One region of the Cryobacterium sp. TS_SC_7 genome, then DNA from elsewhere that is predicted to be linked to it. Evidence: predicted binding sites of a transcription regulator. Region 1 holds the regulator's gene; each other region holds the start of a gene.
What was found. Region 1 encodes HrcA, which represses chaperone genes, less so after heat shock. Its sites were predicted from a motif close to TTNGCACTCGNNNNNNNCGAGTGCNAA; they were not measured.

Region 1 (5,262 bases):
CGAGGGCAGCCCTCTCCGGTTCGGTCGAACTGACCCGAAGAGGACGCCTTCTGGCGGATGCTGTCGTGCGGCGCCTGCTCGCCGACTGATCGCGGTCGAGCCGCCGCGGTGGTCGAGCCGCCCCGGTGGTCGAGCCGCCGCGGTGGTCGAGCCGCCCCGGTGGTCGAGCTTGTCGAGACCCCTAGTTCACGAACTTGATCGACAGCGGATACGTGTAGTACTCACCCCGGTTTGCGGCCAGAGCGGCCATGATGCTGAACACGATCGCCAGTACCGAAGCAGCCGCCAGGATCAGGAAGCCGACGAAGACGATGACCAGGACCCCGCCGACCACGTAGGCGATCAACAGGGTGAGCTGGAAGTTCAGGGCGGTTGCGGCGTGCGCGCGGATGAACGGGCCACGGTCCTTGAACACGACGTACCCGATCAGGGCCGGCAGGAACGAGAAGACAATCCCGCCGATGTGGATCAACGTGGCCCACAGCTTCTCATCCGACGGGTTCAGCGGGGCCGGCGCGGAATACGGAGTGGCCGGGGGTGGGGTGGAATTGGACATCGGAGCTCCTTCTGAGTGAAAAGTGTTGAGTGCCGGGGTTAGCTGACGAGGCGCAGCGCGAACGGGTACCGGTAGTGGTTCCCGTCCTTGGCCTGGAGGTAGCCGAGCACCGAGAAGACCACGCCGACGATGTACAGCACCCAGCCGAGACCGCCGAGTACGCTGCCGATGCCGAAGGTGAGAAAGCCGATGATCGTCGACACGATGCTGATGCCGACGTAGCCGATCAGAAGCGTGATCTGGAAATTGAGTGCCTCTTTGGCCTCGACGCTGGTCAGAGGTCCGCGATCTTTGAACACCAGGTACAGCACGAGCGCGGGCGCGAACATAAGGATGCCGCCGAGATGGGCCAGAGACGCCCACTGGCGATCCTCGGCCTGCGACAGGGGAGCCGACGGCCCCGGGGCCGCGGGCTGATACGGCGGCTGCGGCGGTCGTTGACCCTGATTCGGATCGTCGGATCCGGGACCGGTGAAATTGCTCATGATCGTGCCTTTCAGTGCACAGGGGGAGGGGTGCTACACACCTAAGCTACTGCTCCAAAACAGCGGCGAGCAATGGGGAACCTCAGCCGGTCGCGGTATGATTGGCAGTCACATACTTCGAGTGCCAACCGGTGACGCACTCACGACGCACGGAGGAGGCGAGAGTCATGGTGTCCGACCGCAGTCTCGAAGTCCTTCGTGTGATCGTCCAGGACTACGTCGCCTCCCGCGAACCCGTCGGGTCCAAGTCCATCGTCGACCGGCATTCCTTCGGTGTCTCAGCGGCCACCATCCGCAACGACATGGCGCTGCTCGAAGAGGAAGAACTCATCGCGGCCCCGCACACCTCGTCGGGCCGGATCCCGACCGACAAGGGCTATCGTCTCTTCGTCGATCACCTCGCCGATCTCCGACCGCTATCCGCAGCCCAACGCCAGGCGATCGAAACCTTCCTCGGCCAGTCGGCCGACCTCGACGAGGTTCTGGCCCGCAGCGTACGGCTGCTCTCCCAGCTCACCCACCAGGTCGCTCTCGTGCAGTACCCGTCGCTGTCCCGCGCCAAGGTGCGTCACATCGAACTGGTGCCCCTGTCCGAAACGCGCCTCCTCTCCGTTCTGATCACGGATGCCGGACGGGTCGAGCAACGCGTCGTCGACCTGCCCCGCCCGCTCGCTGAACCCGTTCTGGTCGAACTGCGGTCCCGGCTCAATTCGGCCCTCGTCGGCCTCGCCATGTCCGAGGCCGCCAGCGCCCTGACCGGCACCTCCGGCACCGGCCCGTTCGAGCAGCAGGAGACCGTCGACCTGATCACGGGAACCCTTCGCGACCAGGTCGGCGCGAACCGGCAGGACCGCCTCGTGATGGCCGGGGCCGCCAACCTCGTGCGCACCGAGGAAGACTTCACCGGCAGCATTTTCCCGGTGCTCGAGGCCATCGAAGAACAGGTCGTGCTCCTGCGCCTGTTCGGTGAGATGGCTTCCGACCAGCACGGCGTCTCCGTCAGCATCGGCCGGGAGAATGCCCCCTTCGGGCTGGCCGAGACCTCCGTGCTCACCAGCGGATACTCCTCCCAGGGAGGCAACCTGGCCCGCCTCGGCGTGCTCGGCCCCACCCGCATGGACTACTCGAACAACATGGCGGCCGTTCGCGCGGTCGCCCGCTACCTTTCACGCCTCCTCGGCGAGAATTGACCAGGACCACCGGCCCCAGCGGCCGTGGAATCACCACGTTTCCAAACACACCTAGGAGAGCCAGCTTTGGCTGACCATTACGAAGTACTCGGCGTTGCACGCGACGCCTCGACCGACGAGATCAAGAAGGCGTACCGCAAGCTCGCCCGGCAGCTCCACCCCGACGTCAACCCGGGGGCGGATGCGTCGGAGCGCTTCAAATCGGTCACGCACGCCTACGACGTGCTGAGCGACGCCAAACAGCGCGACAACTACGACCGCGGCGGCAACGGCCGCTCGGGCGGCGGCGGGGGAGGCGGCTTCGACGGCAACTACGGCAACTTCGGCGACATCTTCGAGACCTTCTTCGGCGGCGGAGGATCCACCCGTGGTCCCCGGTCCCGCCGCGAACGCGGCCAGGACGCCCTGATCCGGGTCGAACTCGACCTCGATGAGATCATTTTCGGCACGCACCGCGACCTCGAGGTCGATACGGCCATCGTCTGCAGCACCTGCAGCGGCACCTGCTGCCAGCCCGGCACCGCCCCGGTCACCTGCGACATCTGTCACGGCACCGGCAACATCCAGCGTGCCGTCCGGTCGCTGCTGGGCAACGTGATGACCTCCAGCCCGTGCGGTTCCTGCCGCGGCTACGGCACCATCATCGCCACACCCTGCGTCACCTGCCAGGGCCAGGGCCGCGTGCGCGCACGCCGCACGGTCCCCGTGGACATTCCGGCGGGCGTCGACACCGGCCTGCGACTGCAGATGCCCGGCAGCGGCGAGGCCGGCCCTGCCGGCGGCCCCAACGGCGACCTCTACCTCGAGATGAAGGTGCGCCACCACGACGTCTTCAGCCGTGACGGCGATGACCTGCTCTGCACCCTCGAGGTACCGATGACGGATGCCATCCTGGGCACCACCGCCACCGTCAAGGCTCTCGACGGCGACATCGACGTGGAAATCAAGGCCGGCACGCAGAGCGCCGAGGTCATCACCGTCAAGGACCGCGGAGTCACCCGCCTGCGCGGGAACGGGCGCGGCGATCTCAAGATCGGCGTGCACGTGGCCACGCCTGTGCGTCTCGACCACAAGGAGCGGGAGCTGATCGAGGCCTTCGCGGCCCGGCACAAGGCCCCCGCGCCCGCGCTCAGCGCCTTCCAGCAGGGACTGTTCGCGAAGCTGCGCGATCGGTTCCGCGGCTAGACGTCAATGGCACATTTCTTCATCGATGAAGCGCTCCGCGCCGCCGATTGCGTGGCCGGAGCGCAGGTCGCCATCGGCGGTGCCGAAGCGCGGCATGCGGTCACGGTCAGCCGGGTGCGCCCGGGCGAACACCTGCAGATCGGGAACGGGGCCGGGCTGATGCTCTCCGCCACCGTCGTCGGCGCGGAGCCGACCCAGCTCACCCTGCGGGTGGACACGGTGACCGTGACGGCACTGCTGACCCCGCGCATCAGCCTGGTCCAGGCTCTCGCCAAGGGAGACCGGGACGAGCTGGCCGTGCAGGCCGCCACCGAACTCGGCATCGACGGGGTCATCCCGTGGGCGGCGTCCCGGTCGGTGACCCGCTGGGAGGGTGCCAAAATCCAAAAGGGCCGTGACCGCTGGTCCAGCATCGTGCGCGAGGCCTCCAAACAGTCGATCCGCGCCTGGCTGCCCACCGTCGGCGAACTGGCCAGCACGAAAGCGCTGGCCGCCCTCGCCGGCACGACCCGGATGCTGCTGCTGGAGCCCACGGCGACCGAACGCCTGACCTCGCAGGCTGCTCCCACCGACGACCGGGAGATCCTGCTCGTCGTCGGCCCCGAGGGCGGCATCGCCCCGGCGGAGCTCACGCTGCTCGAACAAGCCGGGGCCACCCGGGTGCGGCTCGGCGACAACGTGCTGCGCACCTCCACCGCCGGCCCGGCCGCCCTGTCCATCCTGAACGCCACGCTCGGCCGCTGGTAACGCGCGCTTAAGATAGAGACATGTCTTCCACCGGAGAACCGTCCATCTTCAGCCGCATCGCCTCGCGCGAGATCCCGGCGACCATCGTCGCCGAAACCGATCGCGTGATCGCCTTCAACGACATCGCCCCGCAGGCCCCCGTGCACGTGGTGATCACACCGAAGACCTCCGAGTACGCCAACGTGGTCGAGCTCGCCGCGGGGGACCCCGGCCTGCTCGCCGAAATCGTCGCCGTGGCCAGTGGCCTTGCCGCCACACTGTCCAACGGCCAGTTCCGCCTGGTTTTCAACACCGGTGAAACCGTCGGCCAGACCGTCTTCCACGTGCACGCCCATCTGCTCGCCCCGCAGGCAGCGGGCGGCACCCTCGAGGAGGGCACGCTTGGCTTCCGCTGAGTCCCAGCTCCCCGGTTCGAGCGAGCCCGGCCAGGCCGAGGCGCGCATCACGGTCGACGGCGTCGCCATGGTGCGCCTGCTGGGAGCCGATGACCGGCTGCTCGCCACCGTCGAGAAGGAACACCCCGGCGTCAGTGTGCACGTGCGCAGCAACGAGATCACCCTCACCGGTGCGACCGAGCACGTCGAGGCCGCCCGCCGCCTGATCGAAGAGCTGCTGCTGATGGTGCGCGGCGGCCGTGACCTCGCCGAATCCGAGGTCAGCACATCAGCACGGATGCTGCACGAGGACAGTTCCACGAGCCCGTCCGAACGCCTCGGCCCGGCCATCCTCAGCTCCCGGGGCAAGAGCATCCGGGCCAAGACCCTCGGCCAGAAGCAGTACGTCGACGCCATCGACTCCGACACCATCGTGTTCGGCATCGGGCCGGCCGGCACCGGCAAGACCTATCTGGCGATGGCGAAGGCAGTGCAGGCGCTGCAGCGCAAAGAGGTCGACCGCATCATCCTCACCCGTCCGGCCGTCGAGGCCGGGGAACGCCTCGGCTTCCTGCCGGGCAGTCTCACCGACAAGATCGACCCGTACCTGCGCCCGCTCTACGACGCCCTGAACGAGATGATGGACCCCGAGCTCGTGCCCAAGCTGCTGGCCGCCGGAACCATCGAGGTGGCCCCGCTGGCGTATATGCGCGGTCGCACGCTCA
Region 2 (5,262 bases), 1.2 Mb from region 1:
TTGTCGGCGACAACGCCCGGCTCCATGCCGGCGTTGAGGGCGATCTGCTTGAGCGGAGCGTCGATGGCAACCTTGACGATGTTCGCGCCCGTTGCCTCGTCGCCGACCAGTTCGAGCTTCTCGAACGCGGTCTTGCCGGCCTGGATCAGTGCAACGCCACCACCGGCGACGATGCCCTCTTCGACGGCAGCCTTCGCGTTACGGACGGCGTCCTCGATACGGTGCTTGCGCTCCTTGAGTTCAACCTCCGTCGCGGCGCCGGCCTTGATGACGGCAACGCCGCCGGCGAGCTTGGCGAGACGCTCCTGGAGCTTCTCGCGGTCGTAGTCGCTGTCGGTGTTCTCGATCTCGCTGCGGATCTGCTGAACACGTCCGGCGATCGCCTCGGGGTCGCCGGCACCTTCGACGATGGTGGTCTCGTCCTTGGTGATGACGATCTTGCGGGCGTTGCCGAGAAGGTCGAGCGTGACGTTCTCGAGCTTGAGGCCGACCTCTTCGCTGATGACCTGTCCACCGGTGAGGATGGCGATGTCCTGCAGCTGCGCCTTGCGACGGTCACCGAAGCCGGGAGCCTTGACGGCGACCGACTTGAAGATTCCGCGGATCTTGTTCACGACGAGCGTGGCCAGGGCCTCGCCGTCGACGTCCTCGGCGATGATGAGGAGCTGCTTGCCGGTCTGGATGACCTTGTCCACAATGGGCAGCAGGTCCTTGATGTTGGAGACCTTGGAGTTGACGATCAGGATGTAGGGGTCTTCGAAGACCGCTTCCTGACGGTCGGGGTCGGTCACGAAGTACGCCGACAGGAATCCCTTGTCGAAGCGCATGCCCTCGGTGAGCTCCAGCTCGGTGCCGAGAGTGTTCGACTCCTCGACGGTGACGACACCCTCCTTGCCGACCTTGTCGATGGCTTCGGCGATGATGGCGCCGATTTCGGCGTCTCCGGCGGAGATGGACGCGGTGGCCGCGATCTCTTCCTTGGTCTCGACCTCTTTGGCATTGGCGATGAGCTCGGCGATCACGGCAGCCGTGGCCTTCTCGATGCCGCGCTTGAGGCTGATGGGGTCTGCGCCGGCCGCGACGTTGCGCAGGCCTTCGCGGACGAGTGCCTGAGCCAGGACGGTGGCGGTGGTGGTTCCGTCGCCCGCGACGTCATCGGTCTTCTTGGCGACCTCTTTGACGAGCTCGGCACCGATCTTCTCGTACGGGTCGTCGAGCTCGATCTCCTTGGCGATGGACACGCCGTCGTTGGTGATCGTGGGGGCGCCCCACTTCTTCTCCAGCACCACGTTACGTCCGCGCGGGCCGAGGGTGACCTTGACAGTGTCAGCGAGGATGTTCAGGCCACGCTCAAGGCCGCGACGGGCCTCTTCGTTGAAAGCAATGATCTTTGCCATATGTGTTTCTCGTCCCTCCCGGACGTTACCAAAACGGTGATGGGTTGGCACTCAAACAGAGAGAGTGCCAAATCGATTCTGGCACTCTGGGGTCGAGAGTGCAAGTGAACGACAGGGGCTACGGCACGAGCACGACCGAGCCGCGGTCCGCGGGGACCAGCTCGATCCAGGTGTTGCCGGCGGCGAGTCGAACCGTCACCCCGAAGTCATCGACCAGACGGATGGGCGCAGTCTGGTCGGCCTTGGACCAGACCGCGTGCAGTGACTTGCCGCCGGACGCAACCCAGGCCTCGCCCGATCCGATCATGGTCGTCTGGGGAACGTCGGGGAAGCGGTCGTCAATGGCGACACGGAGAACCACCACGTTGGTGGCCCGCAGCTGCGCACCGGTGGAGTCGAGGTCGGGGGCACCCTCCTGCGAGCGAAGAAAGGCGGCGCTGGCCGCGTCCCAGGTCCAGCTCGGCCAGCGGGAAGCGGAGAATGTGGAGTCGATCGCCGAGACGGGCACACCGTCGACGGCGGCGGAAGAGCCCTGGGCGGTCGCGGCGTAGGAGAACTGTTGCGGCGGCGGCGGCAGGGTGGAGTTGCGGTCCACCAATTCGGACGCCTGCAGGATGACGTCGTGCGGGGCCTGCCTGTCGTCCGCGCGAGCGAAGAGGCCGGTGTCATCGGTGTCGAAGGCCGCGTTGACCACTTCGGTCGCCTCCATCATGTCGATGAACTGCTGCTGCCCGCCCGAGTAGGCGATGATTCCGCCGAAGGGCGCGACGATGTCGGGGTCCATCGGTCGGATCGAGCGCACGGGGCCAACCGATTCGGGGATGTCCGACTGCCAGACGGCGACGTACCGGGTCAGGCCACCCTCGACGAGTTCTTCGAACACGAGGTCGGTGCGTTCCAGAGCGAGCTGCGGCCTGGCCTGTTCATGGTTGTCGATCTTCGCGGCGAGAGCCGGATTCTGCAGGCTGCCGGCAACCACGCTCGTTCCCCGCAGTGGGGCGACGTCCAGGACCGCGGGAGCATCGTAGGAAGAGTCGCTCGGAGCGCTGGCCGACGGTTGTGGCGCATCACCGACCCCGGCGCATGCGGTGAGGAGCAGGACAGAGGACAGCAGTACGGCACCGGCATTCCGGAGGGACCGGACTGACGGTGCCGTACGACGTCGCTGCGGGTGAGTCACAGTAGTCGCTGTCACGTTTTTCGATGTCACGCACCACACACTAACCCGGCTTCAACACCGCGTCTGTGAACCTGGAGCGCAATCCCGAAATGCTGTTCGAACTGCAACGCCTGACACCGGATGGTGTCGCCGCCGCCTCCCCCCGCTGGGTCAGACCGGACGAACCGATTCTGCCTGGGGCCCCTTCGCCCCGGTACCCAGTTCGAAGATGACATGCTGTCCTTCTTCGAGAACCTTGTAGCCGTGCATATCGATGGCCGAGTAATGCACGAAGACGTCCTGGCCACCTCCATCGACAGTGATGAAGCCGAAACCCTTTTCAGCGTTGAACCATTTGACGGTTCCGTTCGCCATGTGTAACTCCCTGTTGCTTTGAATTCGTCGACACGCGCCCGCTGGCCGTACCGGGCCTGGCGCAGTTACTGCGTCCATTACGCCCGACCAGTGGAATACGCCTCTTACGAGAACGTCAGGACGGGCGAATGAGCGACCAATGTCAAACCTACGGAAGCTGCGAGAGAACAACAGGGGGTTGACGTGCAGGCCCCGGACGTATAGGTGAGGCTTATTCGGCGGGCTCGTAGTCGTTGCCGACGACGACCGTCAAAGAGGCCGCGGAATCGGCGAAGTCGCTGGAGAGCAACACATCTGATCCGGGAAGAGAGGCGGCGACGCCGCGAGCCGCGCCTTCCAGTGTCTCGTCGGCGTAGTAGACGATCGTGGTCGGTACGTCTTCCGTGCTCGCATTGTCGAGTTCGCCGAGCGTCCAGCCTTCGGTCTCGAGGAGGTCCCCCACTGCCCGAGCGACGCCGTCACCCGCCGTTCCGTTCAGCACGGTCACGGTCAGGCTGGGGTCCACCGTTGCGGCAGGAGCAGGAGCAGGCGCAGGCGCGGGGGCTTCTGCGGGGCTGGCCGGGTCACTGGTCTCGGCGGTGCTCGCCGCGGTGGTCGCGCCCGGGAGCTCGAAGTCAAGGTTGTTGTTCAGCATGGCCAGCCCGAAGACTCCGGCACCGACCAGCACCACGGTGGCTCCGAGTGCCCACCAGAAACCGATCCAGCCGCGTCCCTTCTTACCGGGGGCGCGGTGAGCGCCCACCCGGGCCAGGTCATGCGGGAGGTGGTCGAAGCGGTCTTTCTCGTAGGAAGTCGGCATCGTCAGGCTGTGTCAATCCTCTTGGAGCTGGATCTCAATGGAGGCAGCATGCTGGTCAGGGTGTCAATCGGCGGGGCGCAGCGACCGGTCGGCCCGTGCGTTCGACCGGGCGTCACGCATCCGTTGCAAGCGTTTCACCAGCATCGGGTCGTAGGCCAGCGCGAGCGGAGAATCGATCACAACTCCCAGCAACTGATAATACCGGGCGGCCGAGAGGCCGAGCTCGGCCCGGATCGCCTGCTCCTTCGCGCCCGCGTGCTTCCACCATCGGCGTTCGAAAGCAAGGATCGACTGTTCGTGGGCGGCCAGCGCGGCCGGCGCTGACGGGTCAGGAGTCGGATCAGGAACGGATACCCCGTCCATCTGCCACCTCCCTTGTCTCCGCCAGTCTATTTGCCCGGGCCTCCGCACTCGCTGAGTCCGCGGTCCGCGCGGTTCGCTCTCTGTGCGGCGGTGCGCTTCCGGATCGAGGAATACTGGCGCGGTGCGGTGAGTTTATTGTTGGTACGTACAGATTTCGGCCGCTCCCCGGCCGTGCAGGAAGGACGGAACATGGACTACGAGGTCGAAAAGTCGGATGCGCAGTGGCGCGCGGAACTGAGCCCCGAGCAGTACGCCGTTCTCCGCGGTGCCGCGACCGAGCGCGCCTGGACCGGTGAGCTGCTCGATGAGGGTCGCTCCGGGATCTACACCTGCGGGGCCTGCAATGCCGAGCTGTTCAAGAGCGGCACGAAGTTCGACTCCGGTTGCGGCTGGCCGAGCTTTTACGAGTCGGTGCGCCCCGAGGCGGTCGAGCTGCTCGAGGACCGCACGCTGGGTGTCGTGCGCACCGAGGTGCGCTGCGCGAATTGCGGCTCGCACCTGGGACATGTCTTCGACGACGGATTCGGCACACCCACCGGCGACCGTTATTGCATGAACTCCATCTCGCTCAACTTCAAGCCGGTCGAGTAAGCGTTGTCTGCGGTCCTCGATGCGGTCGGACGGCGACGGTCCCACTCCAAGGTGACCGCCCAGGCGCCGACCCACGAGGAATTACTGCCACTGGTGAGCATCGCGGCCCGGGTCGCCGACCACGGAGCCCTGCGTCCCTGGCGACTGATCGAGGTACGCGGTGACGCTCGACTCCGTCTGGGCGAGGCGCTGGTGGAGGCCGCCGGCCTGACCGGGACCGAGGCTGCCAAACTCGCCGCCAAGCCCCTGCGTGCCGAACTTCTCATTGCCATCGTCGTGAGCCGACGCGAGAGCGATTCCGTGGCCGCCTGGGAACAGGATGCCGTTGCAGCCGGTGTCGGACACATGCTCAGCCTCCTCCTGACGGATCAAGGCTGGGGCGTGATGTGGCGCACGGGGCCGCTCACCCGCTCAGAACCCGTGCGTCGTGTTCAGGGGCTCCGCGAATCCGAGGAGCTCCTGGGGTGGCTCTACGTCGGAGGCGTGCCGATCGATTGCCGGCCGGGAGTGCGCCAGACCATCAACCCCTCGGATTATCTCAGCGAGCTCTGACTATCTCAGCGAGCTCTGAGCTCGGC
Region 3 (5,262 bases), 1.3 Mb from region 1:
TCGAACTGCTCGGCGAGACCATCGACGACGCGGCGGGCGAGGCCTTCGACAAGGTGGCCCGTCTGCTCGGCCTGCCGTACCCGGGCGGACCCCAGATCGACAAGGCGGCGCTGGAGGGCAACCCCTCCGCCATCCGTTTCCCCCGCGGGCTCAGCCAGACCAAGGACATGGAGAAGCACCGCTACGACTTCTCCTTCTCCGGGCTGAAAACGTCGGTGGCCCGCTGGGTCGAGCAGAAACGCGACGCCGGCGAACCGGTGCCGATCCCCGATGTCGCCGCCAGTTTCCGCGAGTCGGTCGTGGACATCCTGCTGACCAAGGCCGTGGCGGCCTGCGTCGACCTGGGCGTGCCGCGGTTGCTGCTGGGTGGCGGCGTCATCGCCAACGCCCGGCTGCGCCAGGTGGCCCAGGAACGCACGGATGCCGCCGGCATCGCCCTGCGCATCCCGCCTCTATCGCTCTGCACCGACAACGGCGCGATGATCGCCGCCCTCGGGGCTCAGCTGATCATGGCCGGGCATGAGCCCTCGTCGCTGGAATTCGGCGCGGATTCGACCCTTCCGGTATCCGACATCCAGGTCTGAAGCCCCGATCACCGGCGTTTCGCCGTCGGGCGGGTATTCTGGGCTTCGGCAGGCCCCGCTCGCGGCACCTGTCCCGCTGTCCCGCCGGGAGCCACCCCGGCAGCCCAGATGCACCATTCTCAAAGGAGCACGCGACATGACCGATCCGAATCAGCCTCCGGTAACCCCGCCCCCGATGTTCCAGCCGCCGGCTGCCCCGGCGCCCGGCGCCGAGACTCCGGCCCCGCAGCAGCAGGGTGCACCCCAGGCTGCCCCGGCGTACGGGCAGCAGCCCTACCAGCAGCCCTACGCGCAGCAGTCCGCGACCGAGAAATACAACGTGCTGTCCATCGTGTCGCTGGTGACGAGCGTGCTGGGGATCTCCCTGGCCGGCATCATCTGCGGCCACATCGGCCTGAGCCAGATCGGCCGGACCGGCGAAAAGGGCCGCGGGCTCGCGATCGCCGGCCTCGTCCTGGGCTATCTCGGGATCGTCGCCGGCATCATCCTGATGGTCGTTCTCATCCCGGTGATGGTCGCGATCCTCAACGACCCGTCCATGGTCGACAGCTTCTGACACAGCGGCCGTTGGCCGCCACCTGGGTTGCTAGCCGGTGACCCCAGACAACCTGCGACGCATACTGCGCCGTTCGGAAAGGAATGAACTCGCATGAGCGATTCGAATACTCCCAGCAACCCCGAGGTCCCGCAGGTGCCCGACGTCCCGCAGGTGCCCGATGTGCCTCAGGTTCCGGACATCCCGCGATCCGACGCAGGTACGGATGTCCCGACCGCGCCGCCTGCCTATGGCACGCCGGCCGCGCCGCCCGCCTACGGCGCCCCGACCCCGCCGCCCGCCTACGGCACCCCGACCCCGCCGCCCGCCTACGGCGCCCCGACCGGCCCGCCCGCCTATGGTGCACCCACGGCCGCCCAGGCACCGGCCTACGGCACCCCCTACGCGGGTTACGGCACTGAACCCGCCACGAAGCAGCCGATCCTGAGCATCCTGGCACTTGTCGCCGGAATCGTCGGTATCCTCGGCGCCCCGGTCGGCTTCATCCCGATCGTGGGCGGTATCCTCGGACTCTTCATCCCGGCCGCAGCCGTCATCCTGGGTTTCCTCGGCAAGTCGAAGGAACCGAGGGCGAAGGGGTTCTGGCTGACCGGCCTCATCACCGGTTTCATCGGCGTCGGCCTGGCCCTCATCAGCATCGTGGCCTGGGCCGTGCTCTTCGCCAGCGTTCCCAGCGACTACTCCACGTTCTGAGCCGGAGCTGGCGACACCGATGGCTGGGGAGTACCGGGACCGGTCCCGCGATGACCAATTCCGGTTAGACCTCACCCGGCCGTCGGCGCCCGTCGAGGGAGAACTGGACTACGCGTCCACCATCACGGCTCCCACCGAATGGGTGCCCTACGTCTACACCGACAGTGAACTCAGCGCCCGCTCCGGCCGGGGCGGGCTGTCCGTTGCGGCACTCATCTTTGGGCTGCTCGGGCTGGGCATCGCCGTCTTCGGGGTGTGGGGTGCTGCACTGTCCCTGGCCGCGGTCGTCCTGGCAGTCATGGCCCGCATCACCGAGCGGCGCCCCGGTGCCGTGTGGGCCTACGGGCTGGCCACCGGTCTGGCCGGCCTGGTCCTGGCTGTCATCTGGGTTCTGATCGTCATGCGGGCCCTGACGTTCGTGCCGGGCTGAACTCGGCGGCGGCGACGTCAGTCGATCGGCGCAACCCGTTCCACCAGAAGGGCGACCCGCTGCCCGGCCGCGCGGGTGAGTATCAGCGTGCCGGACTCCGGCCCCTTGAGTTTCAGCCTGGTGCGCAGGGTGGCGGGATCGACGTCGACGCCCCGCTTCTTGATTTCGAGCGTGCCGATGCGGCGCTCCTGCAGGGCCAGCCGCAGTTTCCTCTCGTCGACCGGCAGCAGCTCCAGCACCCGGAACGCGGTGGCGAAGGGCGTGCGCTGCAGCGTCGGGGAGGTGAGGTAAGCGATGGCGTCGCTCAGCATCCGTGCGTCGAGCGAACGGGCCAGGTCGCCGATCAGGCGGGCACGGATGATCGCACCGTCCGGCTCGTAGACGTAGTCACCCAGAACACCCACCGGGGCATCCTCGCTGTCGCCGGGTGCGGTCAATTCGTGGGTCCCGGTTCGGCCCAGTACGAGGGCGGAGCGACGGATGCCGGCACGCGCCAGCGCCCCGAACCACAGTCCCATCTCCACGAGCTTGCCGTCCACGGACACCCACTGCGCCTCGGCCGCCGCGGGGATGAGGTCGCGGTCGTGCCCCGGACCGAGCTTGACGCCGATGGGCAGCCGATCGCTGAGGCCGAAAACGAAGTCGAGATGCGGGGAATAGTCCTCGGGGCGGGTGAGGCGCTTGGTATTGGCGTGCCCGGCGGTGCGGCGGGCCGGGTCCAGCCAGGCCGCGTCGAAGCCGGCCAGGTCCACGTCTTCCGCGGCGGAGTGCAGCACGCTCGCGTTCTCGAACGGGGCCAGGTTGTAGCTGGCGACCGTCGCGGTCACCTCTTCGGCGTCCACCGCCGTCACGGTGAGATCCATCGCGGCCAGCGCCATGGCGTCGCCGCCGATCCCGCAGCCGAGGTCGACGACCCGGTTCAGGCCGGCGCCGGCGAACCGGCCGGCGTGCAGGGCGGCCACGCGCAGCCGCGTAGCCTGCTCGAGCCCGGCATCCGTGAAGAGCATGCGCCCGGCGAACTCACCGAATTTGGGCACAGCCTTGGCGCGCAGCCTCGACTGGCCGAGCACGGCGGTGACCAGGTCGGGGCTGTGGCCGGCCTTGCGCAGGTCGCTCACCACCCGCACGACATCGGCGGTCGCATCGTACGGCGGCAACGAGTCCAGCAGGCGCAAACCACCCGGCGACAACAGCTCGACGAGCTCTGAGCGTTCCATCGTGCAAACCTATCAACTCAGGCGCATCTGGCACTCACGTTGCGTGAGTGCCAGATGCGCCCTAAACTCGACTTAGCACTCTCGCTGTGAGTCTGCTAACTATGTCTTAGCTAAGAAAGAGGTCAACCGTGTCGGTCTCCATCAAGCCGCTCGAGGATCGCATCGTCATCAAGCAGGTCGACGCAGAGCAGACCACCGCATCAGGTCTGGTCATTCCTGACACCGCCAAGGAAAAGCCCCAGGAGGGCGAAGTTGTCGCAGTCGGCCCCGGCCGCATTGACGACAACGGCAACCGCATCCCGCTCGACGTCGCCGTCGGCGACAAGGTGATCTACTCCAAGTACGGCGGAACCGAGGTCAAGTTCGGTGGCGAGGACCTCCTCGTGCTGTCGGCTCGCGACGTGCTCGCAGTCGTCGTTCGCTAGTCTCACGAACTGATTGATAGAATCCCGGATGGCCTGGCCATCCGGGATTCTTCTTCGTTAAGAAAGGCGCGTCCGTGGAGCAAGGTCCGTCCTCACCTGGCACACCCCGAGGGGGCCGGGCAGCCCGGCCGGTGCGGTCGGAGCAGAGCAAGGGCCTGATCTACGCGATCCTCGCTTACGCCCTGTGGGGCATGCTGCCGCTCTTCTTCCTGCTGCTTTCCCCGAGCGGCGCCTTCGAGATCGTCGCGTGGCGGGTGCTCTTCTCCCTCGTCTTCTGCGCGCTTCTGATCACCGTCACCCGCAAGTGGCGTGCGTTCCTCGGCCTGCTGCGACGGCCCCGGATCGTGTTCACCATGGGGCTGGCCGGGCTGCTGATCTTCGTCAACTGGCAGACCTACGTTTTCGCCGCGCTGAGCGGCCACGTTGTCGAAGCCGCGCTGGGCTACTTCATCAACCCGATCGTCACGGTGTTCCTCGGCGTCCTTCTGTTGGGGGAGAAGCTCCGCCTGCTGCAGTGGGTGGCCGTGGGCATCAGCCTCGGGGCCGTGGTCGTGCTGACCGTCGGCTACGGATCGTTGCCGTGGGTGTCGCTGGTCCTCGCCTTCTCCTTCGGCTTCTACGGCCTGATCAAGAAACGGGTGGGCCGCGACGTCGACGCCGTCGCCGGGCTCACGCTCGAGACGATCTGGCTGGCGCCCATCGCCGTGGTTCAGCTGATCGTGGTGGCTTCGATCTCCGGCCTCACCATCGGCACCCTGTCGACCTGGCACACGCTGGGGTTGCTGGCGACGGGGATCGTGACCGCCGTCCCGCTCCTCTTCTTCGCGGCGGCGGCCCGACGTCTGCCGTTGACATACATGGGCCTGATCCAGTACTTCGCTCCGATCCTGCAGTTCCTGGTCGGCGTCTTCGTGCTCCGGGAACCGATGCCGCCCGAACGCTGGGTCGGTTTCGGCCTGGTCTGGGTGGCCCTGATCGTTCTCACCACGGACATGGTCCTCAGCGGTCGCGCTCCCCGGCGTGCGTCCCTCGAACCCGCGTGAGCCGGGTTACGCTCGGTGGCGCACCTCGTACGCGAAAGGACAACCGGATGCGCGCTGCTTCGACCCCCGTCAGCCTGATCGCAGTGGTTGCGTGCGTGCTGCTGCTCTCCGGTTGTGCGCCGCAGGTGACGCCAACCGTCGCCGCAACGCCTTCTGCCGCCCCCGCCGTGATCGAACCGACCGGCGACGGGACCGTGCGCATCGGCACCCTGTTCCCGATGACGGGCGATGCTGCCGCCAGCGGAGCCGCGCAGGTGGCCGGATCCGAACTGGCGGCCCGGGAGATCACCGAGCAGGGCCGGGTGCTCGGCACT

Region 2: groL (chaperonin GroEL) is a predicted target of HrcA. The motif match lies at 1,442-1,468, and genes of this name have one in related genera.
Region 3: groES (co-chaperone GroES) is a predicted target of HrcA. The motif match lies at 3,508-3,534, and genes of this name have one in related genera.

The regions. Positions count from the first base shown of each region.
Region 1 covers NZ_CM149589.1:423,509-428,770, forward strand. Annotated here, with positions in the region: gene hemW (radical SAM family heme chaperone HemW) at 1-89, shown strand, start outside; gene AC0J5J_RS01925 (DUF4870 domain-containing protein) at 182-556, opposite strand; gene AC0J5J_RS01930 (DUF4870 domain-containing protein) at 595-1,041, opposite strand; gene hrcA (heat-inducible transcriptional repressor HrcA) at 1,209-2,231, shown strand; gene dnaJ (molecular chaperone DnaJ) at 2,298-3,416, shown strand; gene AC0J5J_RS01945 (16S rRNA (uracil(1498)-N(3))-methyltransferase) at 3,423-4,163, shown strand; gene AC0J5J_RS01950 (HIT domain-containing protein) at 4,184-4,558, shown strand; gene AC0J5J_RS01955 (PhoH family protein) at 4,626-5,262, shown strand, end outside.
Region 2 covers NZ_CM149589.1:1,581,887-1,587,148, forward strand. Annotated here, with positions in the region: gene groL (chaperonin GroEL) at 1-1,397, opposite strand, end outside; gene AC0J5J_RS07275 (DUF3048 domain-containing protein) at 1,516-2,376, opposite strand; gene AC0J5J_RS07280 (cold-shock protein) at 2,728-2,931, opposite strand; gene AC0J5J_RS07285 (LytR C-terminal domain-containing protein) at 3,143-3,730, opposite strand; gene AC0J5J_RS07290 (DUF3263 domain-containing protein) at 3,794-4,093, opposite strand; gene msrB (peptide-methionine (R)-S-oxide reductase MsrB) at 4,283-4,684, shown strand; gene AC0J5J_RS07300 (nitroreductase family protein) at 4,688-5,236, shown strand.
Region 3 covers NZ_CM149589.1:1,697,441-1,702,702, reverse strand. Annotated here, with positions in the region: gene tsaD (tRNA (adenosine(37)-N6)-threonylcarbamoyltransferase complex transferase subunit TsaD) at 1-584, shown strand, start outside; gene AC0J5J_RS07835 (DUF4190 domain-containing protein) at 721-1,140, shown strand; gene AC0J5J_RS07830 (DUF4190 domain-containing protein) at 1,234-1,833, shown strand; gene AC0J5J_RS07825 (hypothetical protein) at 1,853-2,263, shown strand; gene AC0J5J_RS07820 (class I SAM-dependent methyltransferase) at 2,281-3,480, opposite strand; gene groES (co-chaperone GroES) at 3,609-3,905, shown strand; gene rarD (EamA family transporter RarD) at 4,037-4,948, shown strand; gene AC0J5J_RS07805 (ABC transporter substrate-binding protein) at 4,996-5,262, shown strand, end outside.